Regions from separate parts of the Corallococcus sp. EGB genome, predicted to be linked through region 1. Evidence: riboswitches for the same ligand, from Rfam matches in the RefSeq annotation. Region 1 holds a riboswitch; the other holds the start of a gene.

Region 1 (15,107 bases):
CGATGAGTGCGTCGATGACTTCGACTGCCGCGACAAGGGCACCGCCGCCGAGGGGAAGCGCTACACCTGCGTCGAGAGCAAGTGCGAGCAGACGCCCGTCGCCGTGCCGGACGCGGGCACGGAGGCCGATGCCGGGACGGGCTCGGACGCTGGCACGAGTACCGATGCGGGCACGGGCACTGACGCCGGGACGAGCACGGACGCGGGCACGGGCACTGACGCCGGGACGAGCACGGACGCGGGCACGGAGACCGACGCTGGCACCGGGACCGACGCGGGCACGGAGCCCGACTCCGGCACGGATCCGTGCAAGACCGCCACGTACGACCCGAAGCTGGGCACGCTCCAGCTCCAGGCGGGCTTCGTGGCCGGTGAGGCCGCAACGCTGCCGTCGGCCGCGGGCCCGGTGGGCGTGACGCCCGGCCCCACGTACTCGCTCTATACGGTGGTGTCGGACGGCTACACCGGTCCGCATGCGCTGTACTCGCTGGGCACGTGGCCGCAGGTGTCGCTGGGCACGTCGCCGCTGTTCAACGTGGCCGCTCCCTCCGACCGGGGGCCCTCCGCCTCGCTCTTCCTCAGCCCCTTCGTGGAGACGGATGGCCAGCGCGTCCTCACCGGCTACACGAAGTCCGGCGCGGGCTTCCCGGGCTCCGTGGGCGTGTATGACGCCGCCGCGCCCGCCAGCTCCACCTACGTCTCCGCGCCGAGCAACTTCTCCGCGGGCGTCGTGCCGGGTGCGTTCCTCGTCAACGGTGGCGGGCTCGACACGGTGTCGGCCGGCCTGGCCGTCTACGCGCTGAAGACGGACGTCACGCCGTACACCGCGCTGAAGGTGGGCACGCTCCCGCCGGAGACGGGCGGCAGCGGCTTCACCGCCGTGTCCACCAACGGCGTCGCGATGCTCGGCTACTTCTCCGACGTGACCTTCCTCAACGAGGGCCGCGCGGTGGCCCCGGCGCTCATCTCCCAGGCGCTCACCTCCGGCACGCCGTTCAGCGTGGCGGATGCGCCCGCGCTCGACGTGGGCTCCAACTTCGTCGCCGCTTCGGGCCACGGCGAGGGCGTGTCGGTGCTCCGCGGCGACTACGTCCCGCCCGACTACAACTTCGCCGGCACGGACGTCTCGCGCTTCGCCTTCACCGTGGCGGACGGTGGCGCGAGCGTGACCGTCGGCGCCCGTCAGCCGGTCCTCGTCTACGTGGACCAGTGCACGAGCGTGACCGGGCTCACCGCCATCGGCTCGGACCTGCTCGTCGGCGTGGACGACAAGAACGGCGCGCGCCTGGTCCGCATCCAGCAGGCCCCGTGAGGCTGCCCATGAAGAAGACCCTTCTTCCGCGGTCGTTCGCGCTGGGCTTCACCGCGCTCCTCACCGTGGCGTGCGGCGGCGAGGCGTGGCAGGACTCCACCCAGACCCAGTCGCTCGTGGGGGATCCATTCGCGGACCGCATCGTGTCCTTCTCTCCGGGCGCGGGCGCGGGCTTCGGTCAGAGCCAGTTGCCGGGCATCGTGCTGGGCGCTCCGCAAGGGGAGGGCGCGGGCTCGGGCTCGCTGGACGTGCTGTCGCTCGGGCGCAACGGCGTCATCGTGCTGGAGTTCACCGACATCGCGGTGACGGACGGGCCGGGCGTGGACCTGCTCGTCTTCGAGAACCCGTTCATCAAGCCCAACGGCAAGCCGTTCGCGGAGACGGGGGTGGTGGCCGTCAGCGATGACGGCGTCACCTGGCACGAGTTCCCGTGCGCGTCGTCCGACGTGGCGAACAACTACCCGGGCTGCGCGGGCGTCACGCCCGTGTACTCGCACCCCGCCAACGGCATCCCGGCCACCGACCCGGCCGTGGCGGGCGGTGACGGCTTCGACCTGGCGAGCGTGGGGCTCACCCGCGCCCGCTTCGTGCGCATCCGCGACTCGGGCGCCAACGGCTACGCGGGCATCAGCGGCGGCTTCGACCTGGATGCCGTCGCGGTGGTGAACGGCGTGCAGTTGCCGTAGCCGTCAGGAGCGCCGGGGCCGTTCTCCAGCGGACGGTCCCGGCCGCTTCGCGCGCTCATACCGTGCGTCCGGGCCGCACGAGGCTTCCGGGGTGGAGGTGGCGGCATTACATGCCCGCTGTTCCTCCCCCGGGTGCGCTTCCATGAACCGTCGTCTCGCCTCACTCGTCGTGTTGCCGGGCGTCCTGCTCGGCGCGGCCGCTACAACCCTCGTGCCCTCGGAGGTCCGGGCCCAGACGTCCCGCCCCGCGCCGCGGAAGGAAGCGCCTCCGTCTCCTCCCGCGCCTCCGTCGCCACCGGCGTATGAGTACACCTTCGTCAAACGCGAGGGCCCGGACGAGGACCTCGCGGAGCTGCAGCGTCTGGGGGCGGAAGGCTGGCGCGTGGTGTCCACCGTCGTCGTGGACGGCAGCACCCGGCGCTACGTGCTGCTGCGGGAGCGCCGCGGTGAACCCGTGGCGCATTGACTTTGTCGCAGGGGCGCCATAGTCCCGCCCCGTCATCGATGTCTTCATGCCATGGGGCGTGAGGGCTTCCAGGGAACCCGGTGCGAGTCCGGGACTGCCCCGCAGCGGTGAGCAGGAGCGGTGTTCTCACGAGCGCCGCTCCCGCGAGTCCGAAGACCTGGCGACGACCCGGCGTCCTCCGCGAGGAGGTGCCGGCGACAGACCGGAACCTCCGCGGGGAGCTGACGGCGAAGGCAGGCCTCCAGGGTGCGACACGCGCGCCCGGCGGTCCGGTGCCTTCCGTCCGCGCGCCTTCCCGCCAGGGGAACGCCTTCCGCCTCCGTGCGGAGAGGCCAGGAGCGAGGACGCGATGCGGACCGACACGAAGCGGATGGGCACGAAGGGCCAGCGCGCGGCGCTGATGGGGACCCTGCTGGCGGTGATGCTGGGCGGCACGGGTTGCGGCGACGAGTGCGTGGACGTCTTCGACTGCCGGGACAAGGGCGCGGCCCCGGCGGGTCAGGCCTGGGCCTGTGTCGAGGCGAAGTGCACCCAGGTCTCCGACGGCATCGAAGGGGACGACGCGGGCACCAACACCGACGCGGGCACCAACACCGACGCGGGCACCGGCACGGACGCGGGGACGGAGACCGACGGTGGCACCGGCACGGACGGCGGCACGGTCGCTTGCGCCCCGCTGCCCCGTGAGCAGGTGCTGGGCACGCTCCAGCTCCAGACGGGCTTCGCCGTCGCGGAGTCCGCGTCCCTGTCCCCGGAGGTGCGCGCGGTGGTGTCCACGCCCGGACCCACGTACTCGCTCTTCGCGCTGCGCGAGACGGCCACGGGCCGTGACATCTTCTCGCTGGGCACCTGGCCGGAGGTGACGCTGGGGAACACGGCGATCGACACGGTGCTCGCGCCCGCGGATCGCGCCAACCCGGCCGCCACCTTCCCGTCCTTCTCCCTGGCCTATGACGGCACGCGCCTGCTCGCGGGCTATACGAAGAGCGGCTTCCCCGCCCCGGGCTCCGTCGCGGTGGTGGATCCGTCCGCGCGCGAGGCGACGACCTATCTCAACGCGCCGGACAACTGCACCGCCGTGGGCATCATGGATGCGTTCTTCATCAATGGCGGCGGCGTGGACGTGGAGGTGAACGGCCAGGGCATCTACGCGCTGGTGACCTCCGCCAGGCCCTACACCGCCGCCAAGGTGGTGGCGTTCCCGGCGGAGGCGGCCGCCAACGGCTTCTCCGCCATCGCGAACAACGGCATCGCGGTGTTCGGCTACGCGCTGCAGGACACGTACGTGAACGTGGCCTACGCCGTGTCCAGCACGAAGCTGGACACGGCGCTGGCTTCGCGCACGCCGGTGGAGCTCACGGCCGAGCCGAAGCTGGACGTCGGCAGCAACTTCACCGCCGCCGCGGGCTTCGGCAACGGCGTGGCGGTGGTGCGCGGGACCTACAGCGGCGCCACCGACGTGTCGCGCTTCTCGCTCACGCCCGGACTGGGCGGCAACCAGCCCATCAGCGTGGGCACGCGCCAGGCGGTGCTCAACGCCACGGACGCGTGCACGGCCGTGGACCTGCTGTCGTCGCTGGGCTCGGACCTGCTCGTGGGCGTGACGGACGTCAACGGCCGCCGCCTCGTGCGCATCAAGCAGGAGCCGGGCCTGCGATGAGGCGCCTGCTGCTCGCGCTCGGCGCGCTGATGGCCCTGGGGGCGTGCGCGGGCGACTCCGAGCCCGCTCCCTTGCCTTCGGGCGACATCGTGGATGCCGGCACCCACGCGGATGCGGGCTCGGACGTGGACGCGGGGACGGACGCGGATGCCGGCACGGACGCTGGTGTCGACGCCGGCTCGCGTCCGGTGGATCCGTTCGCGGACCGCGTGACGGCCTACCGGTTCGGCGACTCGGCCGGCTTCGGGCAGGACCGCTTCCCGGACGTCGTGCTCGGGCCTCCCGTGGGCGGCGGACAGTACGCGGGCTCGCTGGACGTGCTGTCGCTGGGGCGGGGCGGGTCCATCACCCTGGAGTTCACCGACCTCGTCGCGGTGGACGGACCGGGCGTGGACCTGCTCGTCTTCGAGAACTCCTTCCAGAAGTACGGCGGCGACATCTTCGCGGAGACGGCCAGCGTGTCCGTCAGCGACGACGGTGTCACCTGGTTCGACTTCCCCTGCGCCGCCACCGACAAGGACGGCGGCTACCCGGGCTGCGCCGGGACGCATCCGGTGCACTCGGCCCCGGACAACGGCATCTCCCCCATCGACCCGGCCGTGGCGGGCGGGGATGGCTTCGACCTGGCGGACGTGGGGCTGCCGCGCGCGCGCTTCGTGCGCCTCACCGACACGGGGCTCAACAGCTACGGCGGCACGTCCGGCGGCTTCGACCTGGATGCGCTGTCCGTGGTGAACGGCCAGTTCGTCGACGGCGGCTCGCCGTGAGTCGACGCGCGCCCCACCTGCCTTCGGACGGCCTGGAGGCGGGTGGGGTGGATCGCCGCCAGGCGCTGTGCACGCTCCTGCGCGGCACCTGCGCCCTGGCCGCGCTGGGCTGCGGCGGCGACTGGCGCGAGGCCGTGGTGCTGCCCGCGCCGGACCCGGAAGCCGCCCCGGTGTGCGGCGACACCGGCGTCCCCGGCACGCCCGAGGAGGGCTGGGTGGAGGTCCCCCTCTCCCAGCACCCCGCCCTGCGCGAGCCGGGGGGCTCCTCCCCGGTCCGCGTCCCGGAGGCGCTCCTGGACGTGGTGGTGGTGCACGCGGCGGACGGCTGCTACCGGGCCGTGTGGCGCACCTGCACCCATGGCGACTGCGCGGTGGCCTGGGACGGAGCGCTCGGGGCGGTGGAGTGCCCCTGCCATGGCTCGCGCTTCGGCCTGGACGGGCGCGTGCTCCGGGGCCCCGCGTCACGCCCGCTGACGGCCTTCCGTACACTGCGCATGGGTGACACCCTCTTCATCCACCGCCCCAGGTGAACTCCGACCCCCGGCCCCTCCTGCCTTGAGTGGGTCCTTCGCGTATGACGCGACGCGAGAGGGCCTCCGGGGCCTCGCCTGGACGCCCGCCAGTCCGGAGAAAGCGTCTCGGACTCTCGGAAGATTGGGAGGTCGTGTAATGTCTTGCGCCCGATGTGGCAGATCATCATCAACGGGCCCGGCTACTTCGACACGTCGTACGACCTGCCGGAGGGCGTCACCAGCCTCGGCCGTGCGGACGAGAACGACATCGTGCTGGGCGGCGACCTGGTGTCGCGCCGGCACGCGCGGCTCTACGTCGAAGGTGACGTGCTGCGCATCGAGGACCTGGGCAGCCGCAACGGCAGCCGGGTGAACGGCTCCCCGCTCCAGGGCAGCAAGCACCTGAGCGCGGGCGACACCGTGGCGCTGGGGGAGAACACCCTGGCGGTGCGCCAGCCGCACACGGTGGAGAACGCCGCCACGGAGATGATGGACCTGGGCGCGGGCGGCGTCGTGCGCTTCGGGCATGGCACGGACGTGGGCCCCTCCGTGCTGCTGGCCAAGAACGTGAAGGACGCGGACGTGCTGCGCCTCCTGGACAACGTGGGGCCGCTGCCGTTCGACGACGCGTTCAGCGGCCCTTCGCCCGTGCCCACCGGCTCCGCCGTGGCCAGCCCGCGCGTGTCCTATGAGACGCTGGTGCTGCTGGTGCACACCGCGGAGGCGCTGGCCACCGCGCGCACGCTGACCGCGTTCCTGGAGTCCGCCATGGACCGGCTCCTGGAGCGCACCGACGCCACCACGGCGGTGGTGCTGCTCAAGCACGCCACCGGGCCGCTGGTGCCCGCGGCGGTGCGGCACCGGGGACGGCTGGCCAAGGGCGAAGTGCCCGTGTCGGACGCCATCGTGGACGAGGCCCTCCGCCAGGGCCGCGCGCTCGCGGTGGGCGACGTGCGCGACGACCGCCGCTTCGCCGGACGCGAGAGCGTCATCATGTACGGCGTGGACCGGGTGCTGTGCATCCCCATCGGCACCGAGCCGCCCTTCGCGGGCGTGCTCTACGTCAACGTGCCCGGCGGGGGCGACACCAGCCTGGAGCTGATGCTGGACGCGTGCACCGCGGTGGCCCACCTGGTGGCCAGCGGCGTGCAGCGCTTCGCCGTGCGCGACGGCTCCAGCGCGGACCGGATGCGGCGCAACCTGGAGCGCTTCCACTCGCCGGAGGTGGCCGAGCGCCGCTCCGCCGAGTCCCAGCGCACGGGCGGAAAGCTGCCGGGCCTGGAGGAGAAGAACCTCACCGTGCTGCACGCGGAGCTGGCGGACTTCAGCGCCGTCATCGCCCGGCTGGGCGCGGCGCGCGCCACGCAGCTGCTCAACGACTTCCACGCGCGCATGAGCGGCATCGTCTTCAGCTTCGAGGCCACCGTCGAGGGCTTCCTCGGTGAGTCCATGCGCGCGCTCTTCGGCGTGCCCTACGCCAAGGGCGATGACGCGGTCCGCGCGGTGCGCGCGGCGCTGGCCCTGCGCGCGGACTGGGAGCGGGGCATGGCCCGCCGGCCCCAGGACGAGCGGTGCGAGCTGCGGATCGCGCTGCACTCCACCAAGGCGCTGGTGGGGATGATCGGCACCGACGCGCGCATGGACTACAGCGCCGTGGGGGAGGGCATGGGGGTGGCGGGCTGGCTGGCCTCCACCGCGGCCCCCGGCCAGGTGCTGATGACCGGCAAGCTCCTGGCGGCCACCGGCGCCCGCTTCGACGTGATGCCCCTGGGCGAGCGGGTGGTGCGGCCCCCCCGCGACAAGGTGGCGGTTTTCGAGGTGATTGAAGAGGACATGGGCATGCTGACCAACCCCGGTATCCGGTGAGGCGGCCGGCGCGGCCGGTTGACCGGTTGAAGCGGCACCCCGGCTCGGGGTTCAATGCGCTTTCCGTGGTGGACCCCCGCACCGCATGAGCTCTTCGAACCAGCCCGCCCGATTGCGGCCCTTCCGGCCGCAGCCCTTTGGCCGGTACACGCTCCTGTCGCACCTGGCCACCGGCGGCATGGGGGAGATCTACCTCGCCCGCCTGGAGGGCGCGCAGGGCTTCGAGAAGCTGTGCGTCATCAAGAAGATCCTCCCGCAGTTCGCGGAGGACCAGGACTTCGTCGACCGCTTCGTCGGTGAGGCGCGCACGCTGGTGCGGCTGGGGCACGGCTCCATCGCGCAGGTGCTGGACATGGGCGTGCACGAGGGCGAGGCCTACATGGCCCTCGAGTACGTGGACGGCAAGGACCTGCGCAAGGTGGCCGCGCGCGTGCGCGACCGGCAGACGCCGCTGCCGCTCACCTTCGTGCTGTACGTGATGGGCCGGGTGCTGGACGCGCTGGCGTACGCGCACCGCAAGCGGGACGAGGAAGAGAAGGAGCTGAAGCTCGTCCACCGGGACATCTCGCCGCAGAACATCCTCATCTCCTACGAGGGGGAGGTGAAGGTCATCGACTTCGGCCTGGCCAAGAGCCGGCTGTCGGCGGCGAAGACGAACCCCAGCATCATCCTGGGCAAGTTCCTCTACATGTCGCCCGAGCAGGCCCGGCACCAGCCGGTGGACCGCCGCAGCGACCTGTACGCGGTGGGCCTGTGTCTCTACGAGCTCATCTCCGGCAAGAACCCCTTCGACGCGCTGCCGCCGGGCGAACTGATGTCCGCGGTGGCGAACCCGAAGGTGGCGCCGCTCGGTGAGGTGGAGCCGCTGACGCCGCCGGCGGTGTCGCAGCTGGTCGCGAAGGCGCTGGCGGTGGATCCGGCCCAGCGCTTCCAGACGGCGGAGGACTTCCGGGTGCGCCTGCAGGCGTGCCTGATGGAGATCGACACCAGCGCGGGCCCGGAGAGCGTCAGCCGCTTCATGCGCGACCTGTTCTCCGCGGACTACCAGTCCGAGCGGCGCCTGCTGGCCTCCCTGCGCGAGGTGTCGCGCGACGTGCGCAGCAGCGGCACGTACGAGTCGCTGGCCCCCGCGCCGCGCCCGACGATGCAGACGCCCACGCTGCCGCCCAAGACCATCCGCCTGGATGGGCCGGTGGAGGCGCTGTCGTTCCATCCCACGCCTCGAAGCCGCGAGGACGGCGGCGGCGCACGCGATGACGGTGAGACGCGCCCCGGCGTGATGGTGGACGAGTCCACGCGTCCCGCCTTCCCGGTGGAGGCGCTGGAGGAGGCGGCGCGCGCGAAGATGCGGCCCAGCCCCGCGTCGTCGGAGCCGTCGCCCACGGTGGAGGTCCGCCAGGACGCGATGGAGCGGCCCACCATCCTGGAGGGGCTGCCGGCCATCCGTACCGCGGAGGAGCGCGCACGCGACGCGGAGGCCTCGCCCCGGGGCGAGCCCACCGCGCCCCGGGCGGAAGCGCTGCCGTCCTCGGAGTCCTCGGGCGAGCCCACCGCGCCGCGCGCCACGTCGCTGCCGTACGCGGAGCCGGGGCTGCCGTCGCGCGATGCGCCGCCCGTGCCAGACGTGCCGGTGTCGCGGCCGCCCGCGGACGGGAGGGGGGCTTCACTGCCGTTCTCGGATTCGGTGGGGCCCCGGGGCGTGCCGCCTCCGCCCATGGCGCCGATCCCGGCCGTGCGGACCGTGGACGGGCCCGTGCCCGTCGTGCCGGCGGATGCATCGCGGCCGGTGGCGCCTCCGCCCATGTCCGACTTCGGGGCGGGGCGATACGACGCGTCGGGCGAGTCGCTGCCGTTCATGGAGCCGCCGCCGCTGCCGGATGGCCCGTTCATGGATGACGAGGAGCTCCCCGAGAGCCCCTATCCGTGGCCGGAGCCCCTCCCCGAGGGGGGCCGCTCCGGGGGCGCCGAGCTCCGCGCCGCGGAGCCGCGCATCCCGGAGGGGCAGCGTCCCACCGCCGCGATGCCGTCCCTGTCGGCGGCGCGGCCTGGCGTCACGACGCCGTCCACCGGCGGCCGCCCCGCGCCTTCGCCCACGTTCGATGTGGCTCGCGCGTCGGAGCCCCTGCCGGCCTTCGAGCCGGTGCGCGCGTCGGAGTCCTCGCGCGGCTTCGATTCGCCCCGGCCCCCCGAGCCCGCGCGCGCGGTGGAGGCGCGCATTCCGGAGGGGCAGCGCCCCACGGCCGCGATGCCCTCGGTGGCGTCCTCGCGCCCCGGGGTGACGACGCCGTCGAACGGCAGCCGGCCGCTGCCCTCGCACGCGGCGCTCACCATCCAGGTGCCCTCCATCCAGTCCGGGGGCTCCCGCTCCAGCGACTTCGACGAGGCCCCGCTCGACGCCGAGCCGCTCGACCCGGGGCCTGCTCTCCGGCCCACGATGCAGGACACGCGGCCTTCGGAGGACCTGGTCGCGGTGGAGCCGCGCGCGCTGGAGTCCGATGCCCGCATGCCGTCCATCTCCGCGGAGCCGGACGATGTCCCGGCCGTGCGAGCGGGCGACGCGGACACGCACCCGCGCATCCCCATGCCGTCCCGCGCCTCGCGCCGCGAGGAGCCCCAGTCCCGCGTGATGCTGGACGAGGCCCTGCTGCGTGAGACGTCCTCGTCCACCGGCAAGCGTGAGTCCGACACCGGCCCCACCGCTCCGGCCCGGGGCCGCACGGGCTCCCGCCGCGCCGTGCGCGGTTCGTCTCCGGGCACGCCGCCTGCGCGCTCCAGCACCGCGTCGAGCATGCGCGCCGTGACCCGGGCCGCCGCGGAGCCGGACGAGTCGTCCACCGCGCGCGCGACGCGCGACGACGCGACCCGGCGCAAGGCCATGCCGGTGCGGCCGGAGCCCACGGAGCCGCCGCGTGCCTCGCGGCGTGAGATGGCGCCGGTGAAGAAGGGCGGCGCGCTGCGCTCCGCGCTGGTGTTCCTGCTGCTCACGGTCGTCGCGCTGTCCATCGTGGGGGCGGGGCTCTACTTCGTCCCCGAGCTGCGCGTGGCCGTGGGCCTGGAGCAGTCCCGGACATCGACGCCGGCTCCGCCCACCCCGGTGCAGCAGATTCCCACGCGGCCCGCGCATCCCCCGGGGCATCCTCCCGCGCCCGAGCCGGCGCAGCAGGCCGCGACTCCGGTCCAGGAGAAGTCACCGGCCCAGGAGACGCCGGTCAACGACGTGGCCGCGGCGCTCCCCCCCGCGCCGGCGAAGTCCACGCCGAAGCCCGCCGAGCCCGCGCGGGCCACCGCCAGCAGCGCCCCGGCGCAGGTGAACCCAGACGACCTGCTCGCTCCGGATGAGCCGGAGGAGGACACGGTGGCTCACGCCGGTGCGAAGAAGCCGGCACCATCACGGCCCGGCAAGCGCGCCGCCGCCGTCCGTGCTCCCGCCAAGGAGAGCGGCAGCGCCACCGAGTTGGAGAAGGAATGGGAGGCGACGCGGTCGCTCTTCCTGTCGCTCAAGCGCAACCATGGCTGCGAGGCCATGTCGATGCTGTGCACCCTCTTCGACAATCTCCGGGACGACTTCAGCCAGGGCGGCAGTGCGACGCCGACCCTCAGGCAGGTGCAGGACCTTCACAACCAGTTGAGGGATGTGAAGCGCCGTCAGGACTGATGGCCGTCGCCGGAGCCGCGCCTAATGGTGCGTGCCCGCGTCCATCGTGCCCGCGTCACGGCCGGAGCCGCCAGTGCCCGCGTCATGGCCGGAGCCGCCGGTGCCCGCGTCACGGCCGGAGCCGCCGGTGCCCGCGTCACGGCCGGAGCCGCCGGTGCCCTCCGAGGCCGCTCCGCCCTGGTAGCTCTCCGCGAGCCCCGTGCCCAACTGGCTGCTTCCACCCGCCGCGCCCTGACGGTTGTCGGGAGCGCTACGGCCCTGCTCGCTGGAGGTTTCACCCACGTCGCTGCCAGTGCTCCTCCCGGCCACGTCCTCGCGGGGCCGGTGCTGGAGCTGCACGGGGTCCTGGAACCCTTGCGTGTCCGACGGCGGCGTTTCCTTGCCGCAGCCCCAGCCTCCCAGTGCGCCGCCCACCAGCAGTCCCAGCCCCACCGCGCGCTTGAAGCCCTTCATGATGTCCTCCCCGGGCGCGATGTCCTCAGCGCCCATCCGTCCGGGAAGTTAGGGCTGATGCCCGCCGCGGCCACCCGCCCCACCAGCGGCCTGCCTGGCCGCTCGCCGTGCTCTGGAACGTGCCCGTGTTGACAAGACTGTCGCCCCAGCGGGAAACACCTGGAGCGCGGGCCCCCTACGCCGTGCGTCTTCCCCCGCCCCCCGAGGCCGCATGGTGCGCTACGCGCTCGCCATCTTCACCAGCGCCTTCCTGCTCTTCGGCGTCCAGCCGCTGGCGGGCCGCTACGCGCTGCCGTGGTACGGCGGCACCCCCGCGGTGTGGACGGCGTGCATGCTGTTCTTCCAGGCGGTGCTGCTCGCGGGCTACGCCTACGCGCACGTCGTGGCCTCCCGGCTGCGCCCGCGCGCGCAGGCCCTGCTGCACCTGGGCCTGCTGGTGGCCGCGCTCGGAGCGCTGGCGGCGCGGGCCTGGTGGACGGGCTCGCCGCTGGCGCCGGGGGACGGCTGGCGCCCGGTGGATGAGCACCTGCCCGTGCTCCGGCTGATGGGGATGCTGGCCGCCACGCTGGGGCTGCCCTTCTTCGTGCTCAGCACCACCGGCCCGCTCGTCCAGTCATGGTTCGCCCGCGCGCGGCCGGAGCGCTCGCCGTATGTGCTCTACGCGCTGTCCAACGCGGGCTCGCTGCTGGCGCTGCTGGGCTATCCGTTCCTCGTGGAGCCCTGGGTGGGCCGGAGCGCGCAGGCCTGGGGCTGGGCCGTGGGCTTCGTCTTCTTCCTCCTCTGCATCGGGGCCTGCGCCCGGGACCTGCTGCGCCGCGCCCCCGCGTCCGCCGCCGGTGACGCCCCCGCGGATGCTTCCACCCGCGCCGCCGCGGAGGCGTCCACGGCGCCGCCGCGTCCGGGCCTGGGGCCCACGCTGACGTGGTTGGCGCTGAGCACGTGCGCGTCGGTGCTGCTGCTGGCCACGACGAACAAGCTCTCACAGGACGTGGCGGCGGGCCCCTTCCTGTGGGTGATGCCGCTGGCGGTGTACCTCGTCACCTTCATCCTGGCCTTCTCGCGCGAGTCCTTCTACGCGCGCACGCCGTACTCGGTGGGGCTCATCGCCTTCGTGGTGCTGGTGACGTACGCGCACAAGGAGGGCCCCTCGCTGGGCCTGGGGTGGCAGGTGCTCTTCCACGCGGGCGCCCTCTTCACGGGCGCCATGGTGTGCCACGGCGAGCTGTACCGGCGCCGTCCCGCTCCGCGCGACCTGAGCGCCTTCTACCTCTGGGTGTCCGTGGGCGGCGTGGTGGGCGGCGTGTTCGTCAACCTGGTGGCGCCCGCCGTCTTCAACACCTACTGGGAGCACCCGCTGGCGCTGGCCGCGTGCTGCGCCATCGCCTTCGTGGGACTGCTGCGCGGGCCGAAGGAGGAGACGGTGGTGGCGCGCACGCAGCGCCTGCTGCGCGGGGCGATGCTGGTGGGCGTGGCGGTGCACCTGCCGGCGCTCGTCGCCTCGGACCTGGGGCGCGTGCGCTTCGCCGCGCGCAACTTCTTCGGCGTGGTGCGAGTGCTGGAGCTGTTCCCGGATGATCCGAATCAGCACCAGTACGCCCTGCGCCACGGCGCCATCACCCACGGCTGGCAGTACATCCTGCCGGAGCGCCGGAGCGCCCCCACGGCGTACTACACGGCGGACAGCGGCCTGGGGCTCGCGCTCGCCGAGCAGCGCCGGTGGCGCCAGGCGCTGGGGCTGCCCACCGGGCTGCGCGTGGGCATGCTGGGGCTGGGCGTGGGCAACAGCGCCATGCTCCTGGCCGCCGGGGACGACGCGCGCTTCTATGAAATCAACCCCGTCATCATCGACCTCGCCCGGGGGCAGGGCGGCTTCTTCAGCACGCTGAAGGACACGCCCGCGCACGTGGAGGTCGTCGAGGGCGACGCGCGCATCTCCCTGGAGAAGGAGCTGGAGCACGGCTCGCGCCAGTTCGACGTGCTGGCGCTGGACGTCTTCAGCTCGGATGCCATCCCGGTGCACCTGCTGACGCGGGAGGCGATGGCGCTCTACGTCCAGCACCTGGCGCCGCACGGCGTGCTGGTGCTGCACATCAGCAACCAGCACCTGGACCTGGTGCCCATCAGCCTGGCGCACGCGCGGGCTTCCGGGCTGTTCGCGGCGCTCGTGTCTCGGGAGAACGCGGGCGACGCGGTGGCCAGCGCGTGGATGCTGCTGAGCCCCGACAGGGAGTTCTTCGGCAGCTCCACCTTCCACACGGGCCCGGCGCGCACGCGCAGGCTGGTGCTCCGCGGCGAGCCGGAATACGTCTGGACGGACGAGCGCAGCAGCGTGCTCCAGGCCCTGCGCCCCCGGGCCCGGGGCCGTGCCGTGGCCGACCCGAACGTCACGGACGCGCCCGAGCCGCCGTCGCGCACGCCCTCGCAGTCCGTGGCCGAGCCCGCCGTGCCCTGAGGGAACGCGCGGGCCTTCAGTGCCCCGGCGCGGCGGAGGAGGACGGCGCGGGCTTGACGGTCAACCGCACGTCCAGCGCGGCCAGCACGCCCAGCACCGCGCACGGCAGCACCAGCGTCACGGCGCCGTGGCGCAGGAACAGGTACGGGCCCAGCGTGGAGCCCGCGAGGAACGCCAGCGCCAGGCCCAGGTGCAGCCGCGTGCGCTCGAACTGCACGGCGGAGGGCAGCTCCCGCACGCGCTGCCACAGCCCCGGCGCGCCGTCACCTCGCAGGCCGTCGCGCACCCACGCCAGCATCTGCACCAACTGGATGCCGATGTCCGTGAGCAGCCCCGTCACGTGCGTGGTGCGCACCACCGCGCCGGACACCCGCGTGACGAGCGCGTTCTGCAGCCCCATGGCGAAGGCGATGCCCCAGAGCAGCGCCGGCGCGCGCGTGCCCGGCAGGGACTCCATGCCCACGCCCACGCCGCCCAGCACCAGCGCCTCCAGCAGCAGCGCGGCCACGTGCCGGCCCCGCGTGCGGTGGCGCGAGGCATCCAGCAGCGCCGTGGCGCAGAAGGCCCCGGCGACGAACAGCGCCATCAGCTGCGCGGGGAGCCGCGCCGCGCTCCAGCGGCCCTGGGCCAGGGACTCGCCCAGCGTGGCCATGTTCCCGGACATGTGGGACGCGTGCGCGCCCAGCGCCACGAACCCCACGGCGTTGACCGCGCCGGCCACGGAGGCCAGCAGCACGGCGAGGCGGGAGTAGGCACGGCGGGACTGCGGCGACGACTGGGCACTGAACATGACGGGCGGGCCCGCCCGGGAGGAGGGGCGGGCCGCGCACCCGGGACGCTAGCACCCGGCGCCCCGGCGCGTGTCACGCGAGAGCGGGGCGGATGGCGGACTCGCGCTCGGAGCCCGGCTAGCCCGGCGGCCAGTGGAGCTGGCGGCCCGCGAGCAGGTGCAGGTGGATGTGGAACACCGTCTGGCCCGCGTCGCGCTGGGTGTTCATCACCACGCGGTAGCCCGTGTCCGCGTAGCCCCGCTCCCGCGCGACCTTCGCCGCGGCCATGTAGAGGCTGCCCACCAGCGCCCGGTCGTCCACCGTGATGTCGTTCACCGTGGGGATGTGCTTGCGCGGGATGAACAGCACGTGGGTGGGAGCCTGGGGGTTGATGTCCTCGAAGGCCAGGCAGTCGTCGTCCTTGTAGACGACCTTCGCCGGGATGAGGCCATCGCGAATCTTGCAGAAGAGGCAGTCGGATTCGGGCATGGCCGTGGCTTACCAACCC
Region 2 (15,107 bases), 110 kb from region 1:
GACGTCCCCTTCCATCCCCTCGTCCGCCACGGAGACCCGCATGGTGGACATGGTCTTCCCGGATCAGACCAACCACTACGGCACCCTCTTCGGCGGACAGGCGCTGCGCCTGATGGACATGTCCGCGTTCATCACCGCCAGCCGCTACGCGCGGCGCACCGTCGTCACCGCGTCCAGCGAGCGCGTGGACTTCCACACCCCCGTGCGCCAGGGACAGCTGGTGGAGCTGGTGGGCCGCGTCGTCGCCACCGGCCGCACCTCCGTCACCGTGGACGTGGAGCTGTTCGCCGAGGACCTCCTGTCCGGCGCGCGACAGCTGTGCACACGCGGACGCTTCATCCTCGTCGCGCTCGACGCGGAGCGCCGTCCCACCGCTGTACCTCCGCTCGCGCCGGAGAACCAGACATGACAGACATTGCCTTGACACCTGAAACAAGCCGGGCGTATAGACGATGCCATGCTGGTGCCTGGGTTTGCCCAGGCTGAAAAGGGAACCCGGTCCGAAGCCGGGGCTGCCCCGCAGCGGTAGGTGAGAACGACCGCCGTCCATCACACTGGCGCCCACGTGGGCGCTGGGAAGTGACGGCCAGTAGGCAACCCGGCACCCCGGTGCCGGACCCGCTCACGAGCCCGAAGACCTGCCTGCATCCGTGCCGTGGGAGACATCCACGGTCGGTTCGACCTGGAGCCCCGAGGGAGGGCGGGAAGGTCCGCGCAAGCCCTTGTTTCTACAGGGCTTTTGCCCGGAACATTCCCTCTCTTCCCTTCTGTCTCCAGCCACCCGCGGGGGTGGAGGTCGGTGTCTTCGGGCCCTTTCGCGGCCTGGGCGCGCGGCAGCGTGCCTGGACACCCCTGCCTCCACCTTCGTGGGTCACTTGCCGGGCGACGCGGGTCGCCCGTGAGGACGGACGACAATGCGTGGAGTGGTGCGGAGACGGCGCGAGGCAGTGACAGGACACGGAAGCCAGACACGGCCCGCCCGGCCCCGGCTGCGGCGCGGCTGACGCCCTTTCCCGTTTCACGTCGCAATTCCTCGCATCCATCGCGGCGTACGCCGCGTGGGGAGACGTCTGCCTTTGAACGCCATCCGCTATCCCGACGGGAACGTGCTCCTGCGCAACCTGTCGCGCGAGTTCCCCGTCGTCACCCATGGCGAGGGCATCTACCTGTACGACGCCCGGAGCCGCCGCTACCTGGATGGCTCGGCGGGCGCGCTGGTGGCCAGCGTGGGCCACGGCAACCGCGAGGTGGCGGACCGTATCCATGAGCAACTGCTCCAGGTCGCGTACGTCAACGGCACCCACTTCACGACGGACGTCACCGAAGCGCTCGCCACGCGCCTGTGCGCGAATGCGCCCGCGGGGCTGAAACGGGCGGCCTTCCTCGGCTCCGGTTCGGAGGCCATCGAGGCGGCAGTGAAGTTCGCGCGGCAGATGTGCGTGGAGCGCGGCCAGCCCCAGCGCACGCGCGTCCTCACCCGCGTGCCCGGCTACCACGGCAACACACTCTACGCGCTGTCCATGTCCGGACGGCCCCACTACCAGACGTTCTTCGGTCCCATGCTGTCGGAGGTCGTCACCACGCCCGCGCCCTACCCCTACCGCAGCGGCCTGGAAGACTACGCGCGGGACGGAGCCGCGCACTACGCGCGGCTGCTGGAGGAGACCCTCCAGCGCGTGGGGCCGGACACCGTCGCCGCGTTCGTCGCGGAGCCGGTCATCGGCTCGTCGGCGGGAGCGTCCGTGCCTCCGCCCGGATACTTCGAACAGGTGTCCGCCATCTGCCGCCGCCACGGCATCCTGGTCATCGCCGACGAGGTGATGTGCGGCTGCGGGCGCACCGGGCGCTTCTTCGCGAGTGACCGGGTGGGGCTCACGCCGGACCTGCTGGTGATGGGCAAGGGCCTGAGCGGCGGCTACGCCCCGCTGAGCGCGGTGCTGGTGCGCGAGGACCACCTGGAGGAGCTGCGAAAGGGCTCCGGTGGCTTCATGCACGCGCAGACCTACCTCCAGGCCCCGTGCATGACGGCCGCGGGCGTGGCGGTGTTGGACTACTACGAGCGGCACGGCCTGGTGGCGCATGCCGCGCGCGTGGGCGAATACCTGCAACGCCGTCTGCGCGAGGTCCTCCTGCCCCTGCCCCACGTGGGCTCCGTGCAGGGCGTGGGGCTTATCGCGGGCGTGGAACTGGTGGAGGACAAGGCCACGAAGCGGCCCTTCCCGCGCACGCGCAAGGTGGTGGAGGGGCTGCTCGCGGAGCTGTTCGCGCAAGGGCTCGTCCTCTGGCCCAACACCGGCCACGCCGACGGGACGAACGGCGACCTGGTGATGGTGGGCCCTCCGCTGATCATCACCGAGCCCCAGGTGGACGAGCTGGTGGACCTGCTCGCCCGGGGCCTGACCTGCTTCCTGGAGCGGCCATGACCTTTCGCATCACCTATTCGGTGTTGGACGCGGACCTGACGGAGCTGCATGCGCGCTTCGACGCGGCGCTCGCCACGGTGCGCACGCGACTGGGCGCGGAGTACCCGTCGTGGATCGCCGGCAAGGCGCACGCGAGCGGCGACCTGCTGGACAGCCGCAATCCGTCGCGGCCTTCGGAGGTGGTGGGCCGCTTCCACCGCACCGCCCCCGGCGAGGTGGGCCGCGTGGTGCACGCGGCGAAGGAGGCCCAGCGCGCGTGGGGCGCCACCGCGTGGGAGGAGCGCGTCCGCATCCTGCGCCGTGCCGCGGACCTCCTCTCCGAGCGCCGGTGGGAGCTGGCGGCGGGGATGACGCTGGAGGTGGGCAAGAACCGGCTGGAGGCGCTGGGCGACGTGGAGGAGTCCGCGGACCTGCTGCGCTACTACGCCGGCCAGGTGGAGTCCGCGCACGGCTTCCACCTGCCCATGGCGCGCCTGTCGCCTCGCGAGGACACGCGCAGCGTGCTGCGCCCCCATGGCGTCTTCGTCGTCATCTCCCCGTTCAACTTCCCGCTCGCGCTGGCGGCCGGGATGAGCGCGGGCGCGCTGCTGGGCGGCAACGCAGTCATCCTCAAGCCCAGCGAGGACGCCCCCGGCTGCGCCGAGGGCCTCTTCCAGGCGCTGCGGGACGCGGGCCTGCCGGGCGGCGTGCTCCAGGTGGTGCATGGCGAGGGGGAACTCCTGGGCTCCGCGCTGGTGCGCCACCCCGCGGTGGACGGCGTGGCCTTCACCGGCAGCACGAAGGTGGGCATGGAGATCTTCCGCCGCCTCACGGAGGAGCACGTGCGGCCCGCGCTGCTGGAGCTGGGCGGCAAGAACGCCGCCATTGTCTGCCGGGACGCGGACCTGGAGGCGGCGGTGGAGGGTTGCCACCGCTCCGCCTTCGGCATGTCCGGACAGAAGTGCAGCGCGCTGTCGCGCATCTACGTGCATGAAGACGTGCGCCAGGACTTCGTCGCGCGGCTGGCCCGGAAGGCCCGCGACACGGTGGTGGGGGACCCAGCGCTCGCGTCCGTCTTCATGGGCCCGGTCATCAACGCGGCCTCCGTGCGACGCTTCGAACAGGCCGTGGCGGAGGCGCGGCGCGACGGCACCGTGCGCGCGGGCGGCGATGTTCCAGTCCTGGACGCGTCGCTGGCGCACGGCCACTTCGTGGCGCCCACGGTGGTGGAGCTGCCCCACACGCACCGGCTGATGCGCGAGGAGCTGTTCCTGCCCTTCGTCGGCGTGGCGTCCTTCCGCTCGCTGGACGAGGCGCTGGCGCTGACCAACGACAGCGCCTACGGCCTCACCGCCGGCATCTTCAGCGCGGATCCGGACACGGTGGAGGTGTTCATGGCCCGCGCGGAGGCGGGCGTGCTCTACGCCAACCGCCGCACCGGCGCGACGACGGGCGCGTGGCCCGGCGTGCAGCCCTTCTGCGGGTGGAAGGCCAGCGGCTCCACCGGCAAGGGCGGCTGCGGTCCCTATTACGTCTCGCAGTTCATGCGCGAGCAGTCCCAGACCCGGATGGGTTGACCTGGAAGCCCTCATGCACCCGCTCTATCCCGAAGTGAAGGTCGCGCCCCCGGGGCCCAACGCCCGCGCCATCATCGACGTGGACCGGCGCTACACGTCGCCCTCGTACATCAAGGAATACCCCCTCGTCGTGGAGCGGGGTGAAGGCCCCTGGGTGTACGACGTGGACGGCAACCGCTTCCTGGACTTCATGGCGGGCATCGCCGTGGCGTCCACGGGGCACGCGCACCCGCACGTGGTAAAGGCCATCCAGGAGGCCGCGGGCCGCTTCCTCCACATCTGCGGCACGGACTTCTACTACGACGGCTTCTCGCGCCTGTGCGAGCGGCTCGCGAGCTACCTGCCAGAGATGGGCCCGAAGAAGGTCTTCCTGACCAACTCCGGCACGGAGGCCGTGGAGGGCGCGCTCAAGCTGGCGCGGCACCACACGCGCCGGCAGACCATCATCGCCTTCAAGGGCGGCTTCCACGGCCGCACCTATGGCGCCATCTCGCTCAACTCCTCCAAGGTGGCCCAGCGCGCCTTCTTCGGCCCGCTGCTGCCGGGCGTGCTGCACATCCCCTACGCCAACCCGTACCGCTGCGGGAACGGCTGCGCACCGGGCGCGTGCGGCGACGCGTGCAACCCGGTGCGCCTGTTGGAGACGGACTGGTTCGTCAACCACGTGGACCCGCGCGAGGTGGCCGCCATCTTCGTCGAGCCCATCCTGGGCGAGGGCGGCTACGTGGTGCCGCCCGCGGGCTTCCTCCAGGAGCTGCGCCGTCTGTGCGACGCGCACGGAATCCTGCTGGTGTTCGATGAGGTGCAGTCCGGCATCGGCCGCACGGGGCACATGTTCGCGGCGGAGCACTTCGGGGTGATGCCGGACATCCTGCTGTCCGCCAAGGGCATCGCGTCCGGCATGCCGCTGGGGGCCATCATCGCGCGTGAATCGGTGATGACCTGGCCGCGCGGCTCGCACGGCAGCACCTACGGCGGCAACCCGGTGTGCTGCGCCGCCGCGCTGGCCACGCTGGACGTGGTGGAGGGCCTGCTGGGCGGCGTGCGCGAAGCGGGAGCGCACCTGGTCTCCGGACTCCAGGCACTCCAGCGCGGGCACCCCATCATCGGCGACGTGCGCGGCGTGGGGTTGATGGTGGGCGCGGAGTTCGTGCGCCCCGGCACCCGCGAGCCCGCGGCCGCGTACGTGGCGGACCTGGAGCAGCTCGCGTTCCAGAAGGGCCTGCTGCTGCTGTCGTGCGGCAAGTCCACCATCCGCTTCGCGCCCCCGCTCGTGGTGGGACGGCACGAGGTGGACGTGATGCTGGGCATCCTGGGCGCGTGCCTCCAGGAGCTGGACAGGCGCCACGGCCTGAAGGCGAGCTGACATGGACAAGCGCTGTTCGATGAAGGAGGCCATCGCGGCCTCCGTGCACGATGGCGATTCAATCGTCATCGACGGGTTCACCCACCTCATTTGCTTCGCGGCGGGGCACGAAATCATTCGCCAGGGCCGGCGGAACCTCACCGCCATCCGGCTCACGCCAGACCTCGTCTACGATCAGCTCATCGAGGCCGGCTGCGTGAAGCGGCTGGTGTTCAGCTGGGCCGGCAACCCGGGCGTGGGCAGCCTGCACGCGCTCCGGCGCCGCAGCGAGGCCGGCGGCTCCGAGCGGCTGGAGCTGGAGGAGTACTCGCACTTCGGGCTGCTGTCGCGCCTGCAGGCCGCGGCGGCGGGGCTGCCCTTCTGGCCGCTCGACAACTACTACGGCGGCGACATCGCGCGGGTGAACGCGAACATCCGCACGGTGCACTGCCCATATACGGGACGGGAGCTGGCCACGGTGCCCGCGCTGCACCCGGACGTCACCATCCTCCACTGCCAGCGCGCGGACCCGGAGGGCAACGCCCAGGTGTGGGGCCTGCTGGGCTCGCAGAAGGAGGCGGCCTTCGCGGCGAAGCGGGTCGTCGTGGTGGCGGAGGAGATCGTCCCCACGGAGGTCATCCGAGCGGATCCGAACCGCACGGTGGTGCCCGGCATCCTCGTCAGCCACGTGGTGCACGAGCCCTGGGGCTGCCACCCCAGCTTCGTGCAGGGCTTCCACGACCGGGACAACGACTTCTATGTGAAGTGGGAGGACATCTCGCGCCAGCCGAAGACGTACCAGGACTACCTGGAGGCCTTCGTCCACGGCGTGAAGGACCGGCGCGGCTACCTGGAGCGGCTGGAGGCGGGGCTCTTGGACCGGCTGCGGGCGAAGCCCCGGCCGTGCGCGGGGGTGGACTATGGGTACTGACGCGGCGATGGGCGCCACCGCCAGCGAGCGCATGGCCTTCCGCGCCGCGCGTGAGCTGCGCGATGGGGACGTGGTGTTCGTGGGCATCGGGCTGCCGAACCTCGCGTGCAACCTGGCGCGGGCCACGCACGCCCCGGGCCTGTTCATGATCTACGAGTCCGGTGCGGTGGGCGCCATGCCGGAGCGGCTGCCGGTGTCCATTGGCGACCCGTCGCTGGTGACGGACTCGCTCGCGGTGGTGGGGCAGGCGGACATCTTCCAGTCCCTGCTCCAGCGGGGGCACATCGAGGTGGGCTTCCTGGGCGGCGCACAGGTGGACCGCTGGGGGAACCTCAACACCACCGTCATTGGCGACTACGCGAACCCGAAGGTGCGGCTGCCCGGCAGCGGCGGCGCGTGTGAGATCGCCGTCCACGCGCGGCGGCTGCTCATCATCATGCGGATGAGCCCGCGCACGTTCGTGGAGCGGTGCGACTTCATCACCAGTCCGGGCCACCAGATGAACGGCCGCACCCGAAAGGAGCTGGGCATGCCCGGCGGCGGCCCCACGCGCATCATCACCGACCTGGGCGTGCTCACCTTCGACGAGACGGGCGAGGCGGTGCTCACGGAGGTGTACGAGGGCGTGACGGTGGAGCAGGTGAAGGCCGCCTGCGGCTGGCCGCTCAGGGTGGCCCCCACGCTGGCGACGGGCGCATCTCCGGACGCGGCGGTGCTGCACCTCTTGCGCGAGAAGCTGGATCCGAAGCGCCTGTATCTCTGAATCCCGCCGTCCCACGGAGCCAAGGGTCATGTCGTCGGAAGCCTTCATCGTCGATGCGGTGCGAACGCCCATCGGGCGCTACCGGGGCGCGCTCCAGGCCGTGCGGCCGGATGACCTGGCCGCGCACGTGCTCGCCGCGCTGGTGGCGCGGCAGGGCCTGGACGCCGCGCGCGTGGACGAGGTGTTCCTGGGCTGCGCGAACCAGGCGGGCGAGGACAATCGCAACGTGGCGCGCATGGCGCTGCTGCTCGCGGGACTGCCCCAGGAGGTGCCAGGCGTCACCGTCAACCGCTTGTGCGCCAGCGGCCTGGAGGCCGTCATCCAGGGGTGCCGGATGATCCGCCTGGGCGAGGCGGACGTGGTGCTGGCGGGAGGCGTGGAGTCCATGACGCGCGCGCCCTGGTCCATGCCGAAGCCCGAGGAGGGCTTCCCGTCCGGGAAGGTGGAGGCGTGGGACACGGCGCTCGGCTGGCGCTACCCGAACCCCCGGCTGGCGGAGCGCTTCCCGCTGGAGCAGATGGGAGAGACGGCGGAGAACGTGGCCGCGAGGTGGGGCATCGCGCGCGAGGCGCAGGACGCCTTCGCGCTGGCGTCGCACCAGAAGGCGGTGGCCGCGCGCGCGGAGGGCCGCTTCGGCAGGGAGCTGGTTCCGGTGGAGGTGCCCCAGCGCAAGGGACCGCCCCTGCGGGTGACGGAGGATGAAGGCCCCCGCTCCGACACGTCGCTCGCCCGGCTGGGCACGCTGCGCGCCGCGTTCCGCGAAGGCGGGAGCGTCACGGCGGGCAACGCGTCCACGCTCAACGATGGCGCATCCGCGGTGCTGCTGATGAGCGAGCGGGCGCTGAAGGCCACCGGCAAGACGCCCCTGGCGCGCTTCGTGAGCAGCGCGAGCGCGGGCGTGGACCCGCGCTTCATGGGGGTGGGCCCCGTGCCGTCGACGCGCAAGGCGCTGGAGCGCGCGGGCTGGACGGCGGACGCCCTGGACCTGGTGGAGCTCAACGAGGCCTTCGCGGCGCAGGCGCTCGCATGCATGCGGGACCTGGAGCTGCCGCCGGAGCGGGTGAACGTGAATGGCGGCGCCATTGCCCTGGGGCACCCGCTGGGCGCGAGCGGGGCGCGCATCGTGACCACGCTGGTCCACGAGTTGGAGCGGCGGGGCGCGCGGCGCGGGCTGGCCACGCTGTGCGTCGGCGTGGGCCAGGGACTGGCGATGACGGTGGAACGATGAGCCCGCATCCGCCCGAGCCCCGGTCGCTGGCGGTCGCGCTGCGCATCGCCTTCGAGCCGGCCTCTCCGCACGGCCCCGGCTGGTGCTACCGCGCGACGTTCCACGACGGCGCCAGCGAGTCCGGCCTCCTGCGGAGCCTGGAGGACCTGGCCGCCGTGCTCCAGCGCTGGGGCCACGGACTGGAGGGCCTGCCCTGGGCGGAGCTGCCCACCTTCGGAGGCGTTCCTCCCCGCGAGACCGAGGGCGTGTGGAGCTGGGATGCGACGCGGCTGCTCGTCGGAGACCGGCCGGGCGCCGTGAGGCTGCTTCCCCGCCTGGAGCGCTGAAGCCCCCGCGGAGTCCGCGCCTCGTCATGGGAGGCGCGGACTCCCTCACCTGCCCTCAGCTCCGACGGCGGCGCGCACGCGCCAGGCCCAGCAGGCCCAGCAGCGAGAACGCGGCCAGCGACCCGCCGCTCGCGGAGCAGCCCCCCTTGAAGTCCGCGTCACCCTCGCCCTGGTCCAGCGGCGCCGGCTTCACGCCCGTGCCCGGACCCGTGCCAGTGCCCGTGCCCGCATCCACCACCGGGGCCGGGTCCTGCGGCGTGCCCGCGTCCACCACCGGATCCGGCTCCACCGGGCTGCCCGCGTCCACCACCGGGGCCGGGTCCTGCGGCGTGCCCGCGTCCACCGGCGTGCCCGCGTCCACCGGCGTGCCCGCGTCCACCACCGGATCCGGCTGCGCCGCCGGGAACACGTCCTCGCGGGTCGTCGCCTGGATGAACCCGTCGTGGTAGACGACGCCCACCGGCTTGATGGTGTCGTCCCGGTACAGGCCCAGCTTCAGGTAGTTGTTCTGGCCGGAGAACATCGTCTTCGCCTTGGTCTTCTTCAGCACCTGGGTGCCGTTGAGCCACAGCTCCACGTAGCCCACGGTCGCGTCCGGGGACCACTTCACGTGGAAGATGAACTCCTGCCACGCGCCGCGCTTGAGCGGCGTGCTCCACACCGTGCCGCTGTCGTTCAGCGTCAGGCGGACCTGCTCGCCCTTCACGAAGAACTCCACCGGCGGCGACCCGCAGCACCCGTCGTGGTGCCACTGCGTGAAGAGCTGCCACGAGTCCACGCTGGGGAAGTCGTTCGCGAACATCACCTTCCAGCGGTACCAGTACTCCGAGCCCACCTTCTCGTTGCTCAGGTAGACCAGCTCGTTGCGGTTGCCGCTGGAGTTGATGGGGTCATCCCCCTGCTTCACCGTCGCCTTGAGGGCGTACCTGCCTTCGGCCACCGGGCTCGTCACCACCTGGAGCCGGTCCGAGCTCACCATCTGTTCCGCGCTGTACTGGCTGCGGTTTCCCGTCTCGAAATCGCCCCGCCAGACGATTTCCGCCGCAGCGAGGCTCGGGATGAGACAAGCCACGAGCCAGAGGTGCAGTGCTTTCAATGCTGAATCCTTGGGGGAGGGGGGAGGGAAGCGCTTGATGCTTTGACGGCAAAGCTTTGACAGACATTACCCCAAACCATTCCCCAGCTTCATTCCCCCCCAAACCCATTCCCAGACGCCTGGCAACGCAGCGGCCAACCAGACAAGCCCTCATCCGGCTTGAGACATGTTTCACGACGGGACCCGGCTCTCCGGACCCACCGGGCGGGCGGCGGAGCGGTGTCCTAAACGCAACGCGTCATTGACAAGGGGGCATCCAGGGGGCTGACGGGACGGGGGCGTGGTGTAAGGTCACGGGCCCTTCCGGCGCTCCCTTCCCGGGGCGCTCATCAGCGTGCCCCATGCTCGTGCTGCGAGACGTCCAGAAAACCGACTTGCCCGGCCTGAAGCGTCTTGCCGCGGTGCTGAACACGGTCAACCTGCCGAACAACGAAGAGACGCTCGAGGCCATCATCGACAAGTCGGTGAAGAGCTTCGCCGGCAAGGTGAAGAACCCGTTCGAGCGCGAGTACCTCTTCGTGCTGGAGGACGTGCGCAACAGCCTCATCATCGGCACGTCGATGATCATCGCCCAGCACGGCACGTACGAAGCGCCGCACATCTACTATGAGGTGAGCGAGCGCGAGCACTACTCGGCCTCGCTGGAGCGGCACCTGCGGCACAAGGTGCTGTCCATCGCGTACAACTACGAGGGCCCCACGGAGATTGGCGGCCTGGTGGTGGACCCGCCCTACCGCGCGACGCCGGACAAGCCCGGCAAGCAGCTGTCCTTCGTGCGCTTCCTCTTCATCGCGATGCACCGGCGGCTGTTCCGGCCGCGCGTGCTGGCGGAGCTGTTGCCGCCGCTGCTCCCGGACGGACGCAGCCTGCTGTGGGAGGCGTGCGGCAAGAAGTTCACCGGCCTCACCTACCTGGAAGCGGACCGGCTGAGCCGCCAGAACAAGGAGTTCATCAAGGAGCTGTTCCCCGCGTCGGACATCTACGCGTCGCTCTTCCCGGACCGCGTGCAGAAGGTGCTGGGCGAGGTGGGCCCGGCCACGCGCGGCGTGCAGCGGATGCTGGAGCGGGTGGGCTTCCGGTACGTGGAGCGCATCGACCCGTTCGACGGCGGCCCGCACTTCGAGGCGGACACGGCGGACATCTCCCTGGTGCGCCGCTACCGCACGATGAAGCTGGCGGAAGAGGACTTCGAGCTGGAGGGCGACGACGTGCTGGTGGCCGCCGAGCGCGACTCCGGCCGCAACCGCTTCCGCTCCGTGCGCTGCACGGCCCGGCTGGACAACACCGTCATCCACCTGCCCGCGCGCGCCAAGGAGCTCCTCGAAGTGAAGCCCGGCGCGAAGCTGTCCGTCATTCCCTTCGAGTAGCGCGCGCCACGCGGAAGTCCCCGCGCAAGAGCGCCAGCCAGCGCTCCCCGGCCTCCAGCGAGGGGCCCTCCGGCGGCACCAGCGCCAGCGCCAGGTGCGTGTCCGCGCGCACCGGGTCCAGCGACGTGGGGTCCAGGTCCAGCGTCCCGCCGCCCTTCAGCGCCACCCGCACCCAGGCGTGTGGCCTCGCGGGGCCGCCGTCCACCACCAGCAGCCCGTGCACCAAGCCAACGCGCTGGCCTCGCGCGCTCGCCAGGGCTGCGTAGCGCAGGGCGTGCGCCAGGCAGCCTCCGGCCTCGCCCTCCCCGCCCTCGCGCCAGTCCGCCGCCGTGGGGCTCTTCTCCGGGAAGGCCGCGTGCACCTTCGCGGCCAGGGCCCGCGCCTCGGGGGGCGTCCACTCCGTCATGTCCGGCAGGCGCGCGGGGACCGTGAAGGCCGATGCTTCACCGCGAGGTATCAGCCTCAGCGCTCCTGAGGTGCCACCCTCCACGGGCACGCCGTCCGCGAAGAGCTCCGGCGGCGGCCGCAGCCGCTCCCCCGGGGCTGCCCGGGTGAAGCGGGCGTCGCCCACCTCCAGCACCTGGAGCCGCCCCTGTTCGTCGTAGCGGGCGCGGAAGCGGGCGCCCAGCATCGTGCCCTCGGCGGTCGTGGCGCTCCGGGCCGTGACGCAGTGGGGGCCCTCCTGGCCGGACAGCTCCTCGCGGCCCTTCACGCAGCCCTCGGGCGGAGGGCCTCGCCACAACCACAGCGCCTGGGGCACCGCGTCGCCGTCCTTCACGCGGCCCGCGGCGTCCACGGGCAGCGTCACCTCGCGCACGCGCTCCCCTGCCTGGCCGTCGCGCACGTGCAGGTGCCGGCTGGTGTACGTGAAGCGCCCCGCCTGAAGGGACAGGCCCACCGTCCCCACCGGCACGCCCCGCCAGGCGAAGACGAAGCGGGCCGAGCTCTTGGCCCTGGCGGCCTCGTCACCGGTGCTGGCAGGGATTCCCGGGAGCGCCAGCAGGCAGGTGACGAAGAGGGCCTTCATGTTTCATGAAGCATGCGTCGAAATCAGGACCGGCGCGAGAAGGCGGGTTAGCTTTGCCCCCGTCCATGGGCGCCAAACGGTACCTCTTCTCGTTCGGGCTGGCGGCGGCCCTGGTCTCCGCACTCATCCTGGGCTTCGTCTTGTGGTGGGTGACGGGCAAGCCGGATGACACGGCCGGCTGGGCGGTGCTGCTCCTGGGCGTGCCGTTCCTCTGGCTGACGGGCAGCTACCTGTCGTGGTTCCGCTTCGCGGCGGTGCGCCGTCGCGAGCGGCGCGACCTGATGTCCCGGCTGGCGGAAGGCGACCTCACCACGCCCATCCACACGGGCTTCGAGGGCCAGGAGGACCTGCGCCGCCTCATCCTGTCCCTGCGCCGCGCCCTGTCCCAGGTGCAGCGCGTGACGAGCAATCTGCACCGCACCGGCAACGGCGTGAGCGAGCAGGCCCGCATGCTGCTGGAGGCCGCGCGCCGTCAGGGCGGCGCCGTGGAGCGCTCGCTCGCTGCCGTGGGCGGCAACGGCACCAGCCTCCAGGTGGCCATCAAGCGCGTGCAGCACATTGAAACCTTCGCGCATGAGACGACGGGCGCCCTGCTGGAGATGACCGAGCGGCTGCACCAGGTGGTGGACGGCCTGGAGACCGTGAACGACTTCAGCCAGCGCACCAGCGGCCTCACCCAGGCGATGACGGAGCGGCTCACGCACATCGCCGCGTCGGGTGACGAGCTGGGCCGCTTCGCCTCGGAGGCGGAGGACTTCGTCGCGCTGGTGGAGGGCGGCATCTTCGCCGTGCGCCGCCGCGCCATGGAGACCAACAGCATGGCCGTCGCCGTCACCACCACCGCCCAGCGCGGCGAGGCGCTGGTGAACGACAGCGTGCAGGGCATGTACCGGGTGGAGGAGACGGTGCGCAAGGCGGCCGAGCTGATGGAGATGCTCGGCACGCGGTCGCTGGAGATTGGCCGCATCGTGGACGTCATCCAGGAGATCGCCGACCAGACGAACCTCCTGGCCCTCAACGCCGCCATCATCGCCGCGCAGGCCGGCGAGCACGGCCGCCCCTTCGGCGTGGTGGCCAACGAGATCCGCAGCCTCGCCGAGCGCACCACGCGCTCCACGCGCGAGATTGGCACCATGGTCACCGGCATCCGCGACGCGGTGGAGACCGCCGTGGCGCTGGTGCAGGAGGGCCGCGAGCAGGCCACCGCGGGCGTGGCCCTGGGCGACCGCGCCGCCGAGGCCCTGAGCGAGATCCGCACCATCACCCAGCGCACCTTCGCCGCCGTGGAGGCCACGGTGATGGAGACGCAGCAGCTGGAGGCGCAGGGCGCCACCGTGGTGGAGGCCAGCAAGCGCGTGGCCCAGCGCGTGGAGGACATCACGCGCATGGCCATCGAGCAGTCCGGCAACGCGCGGGACCTGGTGCGGCAGATCCAGGAGATGTCGCGCGTGGGCCAGAGCGCCGGCCAGAAGGCCGAGGCCCAGGCGCGCACCGGCCGCGACCTGTCCGAGGCGGTGATGCGGCTGAGCGCCGCCATCGAGGAACTGCGCTCCGCGCACCAGGTGCTCACCCGGGGCGACGCATCCATCCGCGAAGAGGTGGCGCAGGTGCGCGAGGACGCGCGCCGGGTCATCCGCATTGGCGACGGGTTGGACCGCACGGTGGATCAGCTGGGCCACGAGACGTCGAGCCTGGAGGCGGAGGTGTTCCGCTTCCAGCTGCCCCGGGCCCGCGCGGGCGGCACGCTGCGGGTGGGGTTGCACCAGGCGGGCTCGCTGCGCACGCGCCAGTCGGTGGATCCGCTCTTCAGCGTGGAGAACCAGATGACGGAGCTGACGGCGTGCCTCTTCTCCTGCCTGGTGCGGCTGGAGGACGGCATGCTGGTGCCCGACCTGGCCGAGCGCTGGGACGCGGATCCGTCCGCGCGCCGCTACCGCTTCTACCTGCGCCGGGGCGTCACCTTCCACGACGGCACGCTGCTCACGGCGCTGGACGTGAAGCGCCACCTGGAGCGGCTGATGGACCCGGCGCTGCGCTCGCCGGACCGCAGCCTGCTGGAGGACGTGGAGGGCGCGCGCGAGTACTCCAGCGGCATGGCGCGCGAGGTGACGGGCATCGAGGCCCTGGACGAGGGCACGCTGGAGATCCGGCTGCGCGAGCCCAAGGTGTTCTTCCTCCAGCTGATGGCGCTGACCGCCACGGCCGTGGCGAAGATGGACAGCGCGGGGAAGCTGGTGGGCACGGGGCCCTTCCGCGTCGTGGGCATGCAGGCGGACCGGATGGTGCTGGAGCGCAACGCCAGCTACTGGCGCGGCGGGCTGCCGCTGTTGGACCGGCTGGAGTTCGTCCTCGCGGAGACGCGGCCCCAGGCGGTGCGGCTGGTCGTGGACGGGCAGGTGGACCTCGTGTCGTTCCTGCACGTGGAGCACACGGAGGCCAAGGGGCTGGACGCGCACCAGGTGGTGACCAGCACCACGCCCTCCACGGCGTTCCTGGGGCTCAACCTGAACGAGGCGCCCTACAACGACGTGCGCGTGCGGCGGGCGCTGCGCGCGGGCATGGACATCCCGGCCGTGGTGGCCCAGTTCCATCCGGGCGCGCGCGTGGCGCGCACCTTCACGCCGCCGGAGCTGCTGGACGGGGCCCAGGAGCTGGGGCCCACGCCGATGCCGGACGTGGCGCTGGCGGAGCGGCTCTTGCGCGAGGCGGGCGTGCGGCGGTTGCAGCTCACCCTGCACCACCCGGTGGGCCGCGACACGTCCGCCGAGGACGCCGTGCTCTTCCGGCCGCTCATCCAGGCGGGGCTCCTGGAGCTGCGGCACGAGCAGATGCCCGTGGAGGAGTACCTGCCGCGCCTGCGCGAGGGGAAGGTCCCGGCGTTCCGCACGCTGTGGCTCGCGGACTTCCCGGACCCCGACGCGTTCCTGCACTTCCTGCTCAACTCCAGCGCGCAGACGGTGTACCCGATGGGCTACCGCAACCCGGAGCTGGACCGGCTCACGGCGGAGGCGCGCGTGTCCATCGACCCGGAGCTGCGCTCGCAGC

Evidence for each region. A riboswitch is a leader RNA that binds a small molecule or an ion and turns the genes downstream of it on or off. The one in region 1 is predicted to bind cobalamin.
Region 2: another riboswitch for cobalamin. It lies ahead of KYK13_RS33995 (aspartate aminotransferase family protein); the one in region 1 lies ahead of KYK13_RS34490 (hypothetical protein).

Annotation. Positions count from the first base shown of each region.
Region 1 is NZ_CP079946.1:8,456,507-8,471,613, reverse strand. Features, by position in the region: gene KYK13_RS34505 (hypothetical protein) at 1-1,312, shown strand, start outside; gene KYK13_RS34500 (cell surface protein) at 1,321-1,998, shown strand; gene KYK13_RS34495 (DUF4177 domain-containing protein) at 2,141-2,464, shown strand; cobalamin riboswitch at 2,484-2,644, shown strand; gene KYK13_RS34490 (hypothetical protein) at 2,814-4,124, shown strand; gene KYK13_RS34485 (cell surface protein) at 4,121-4,891, shown strand; gene KYK13_RS34480 (ubiquinol-cytochrome c reductase iron-sulfur subunit) at 4,888-5,421, shown strand; gene KYK13_RS34475 (FHA domain-containing protein) at 5,575-7,269, shown strand; gene KYK13_RS34470 (serine/threonine protein kinase) at 7,355-10,924, shown strand; gene KYK13_RS34465 (hypothetical protein) at 10,946-11,377, opposite strand; gene KYK13_RS34460 (fused MFS/spermidine synthase) at 11,589-13,829, shown strand; gene KYK13_RS34455 (YoaK family protein) at 13,846-14,619, opposite strand; gene KYK13_RS34450 (histidine triad nucleotide-binding protein) at 14,738-15,088, opposite strand.
Region 2 is NZ_CP079946.1:8,346,235-8,361,341, forward strand. Features, by position in the region: gene KYK13_RS33990 (acyl-CoA thioesterase) at 1-409, shown strand, start outside; cobalamin riboswitch at 445-661, shown strand; gene KYK13_RS33995 (aspartate aminotransferase family protein) at 1,077-2,423, shown strand; gene KYK13_RS34000 (aldehyde dehydrogenase family protein) at 2,420-3,979, shown strand; gene KYK13_RS34005 (acetyl ornithine aminotransferase family protein) at 3,993-5,345, shown strand; gene KYK13_RS34010 (CoA transferase subunit A) at 5,347-6,255, shown strand; gene KYK13_RS34015 (CoA-transferase subunit beta) at 6,263-7,018, shown strand; gene KYK13_RS34020 (thiolase family protein) at 7,047-8,246, shown strand; gene KYK13_RS34025 (hypothetical protein) at 8,243-8,572, shown strand; gene KYK13_RS34030 (polysaccharide lyase) at 8,628-9,668, opposite strand; gene KYK13_RS34035 (arginine N-succinyltransferase) at 10,010-11,035, shown strand; gene KYK13_RS34040 (lasso peptide biosynthesis protein) at 11,019-12,062, opposite strand; gene KYK13_RS34045 (ABC transporter substrate-binding protein) at 12,128-15,107, shown strand, end outside.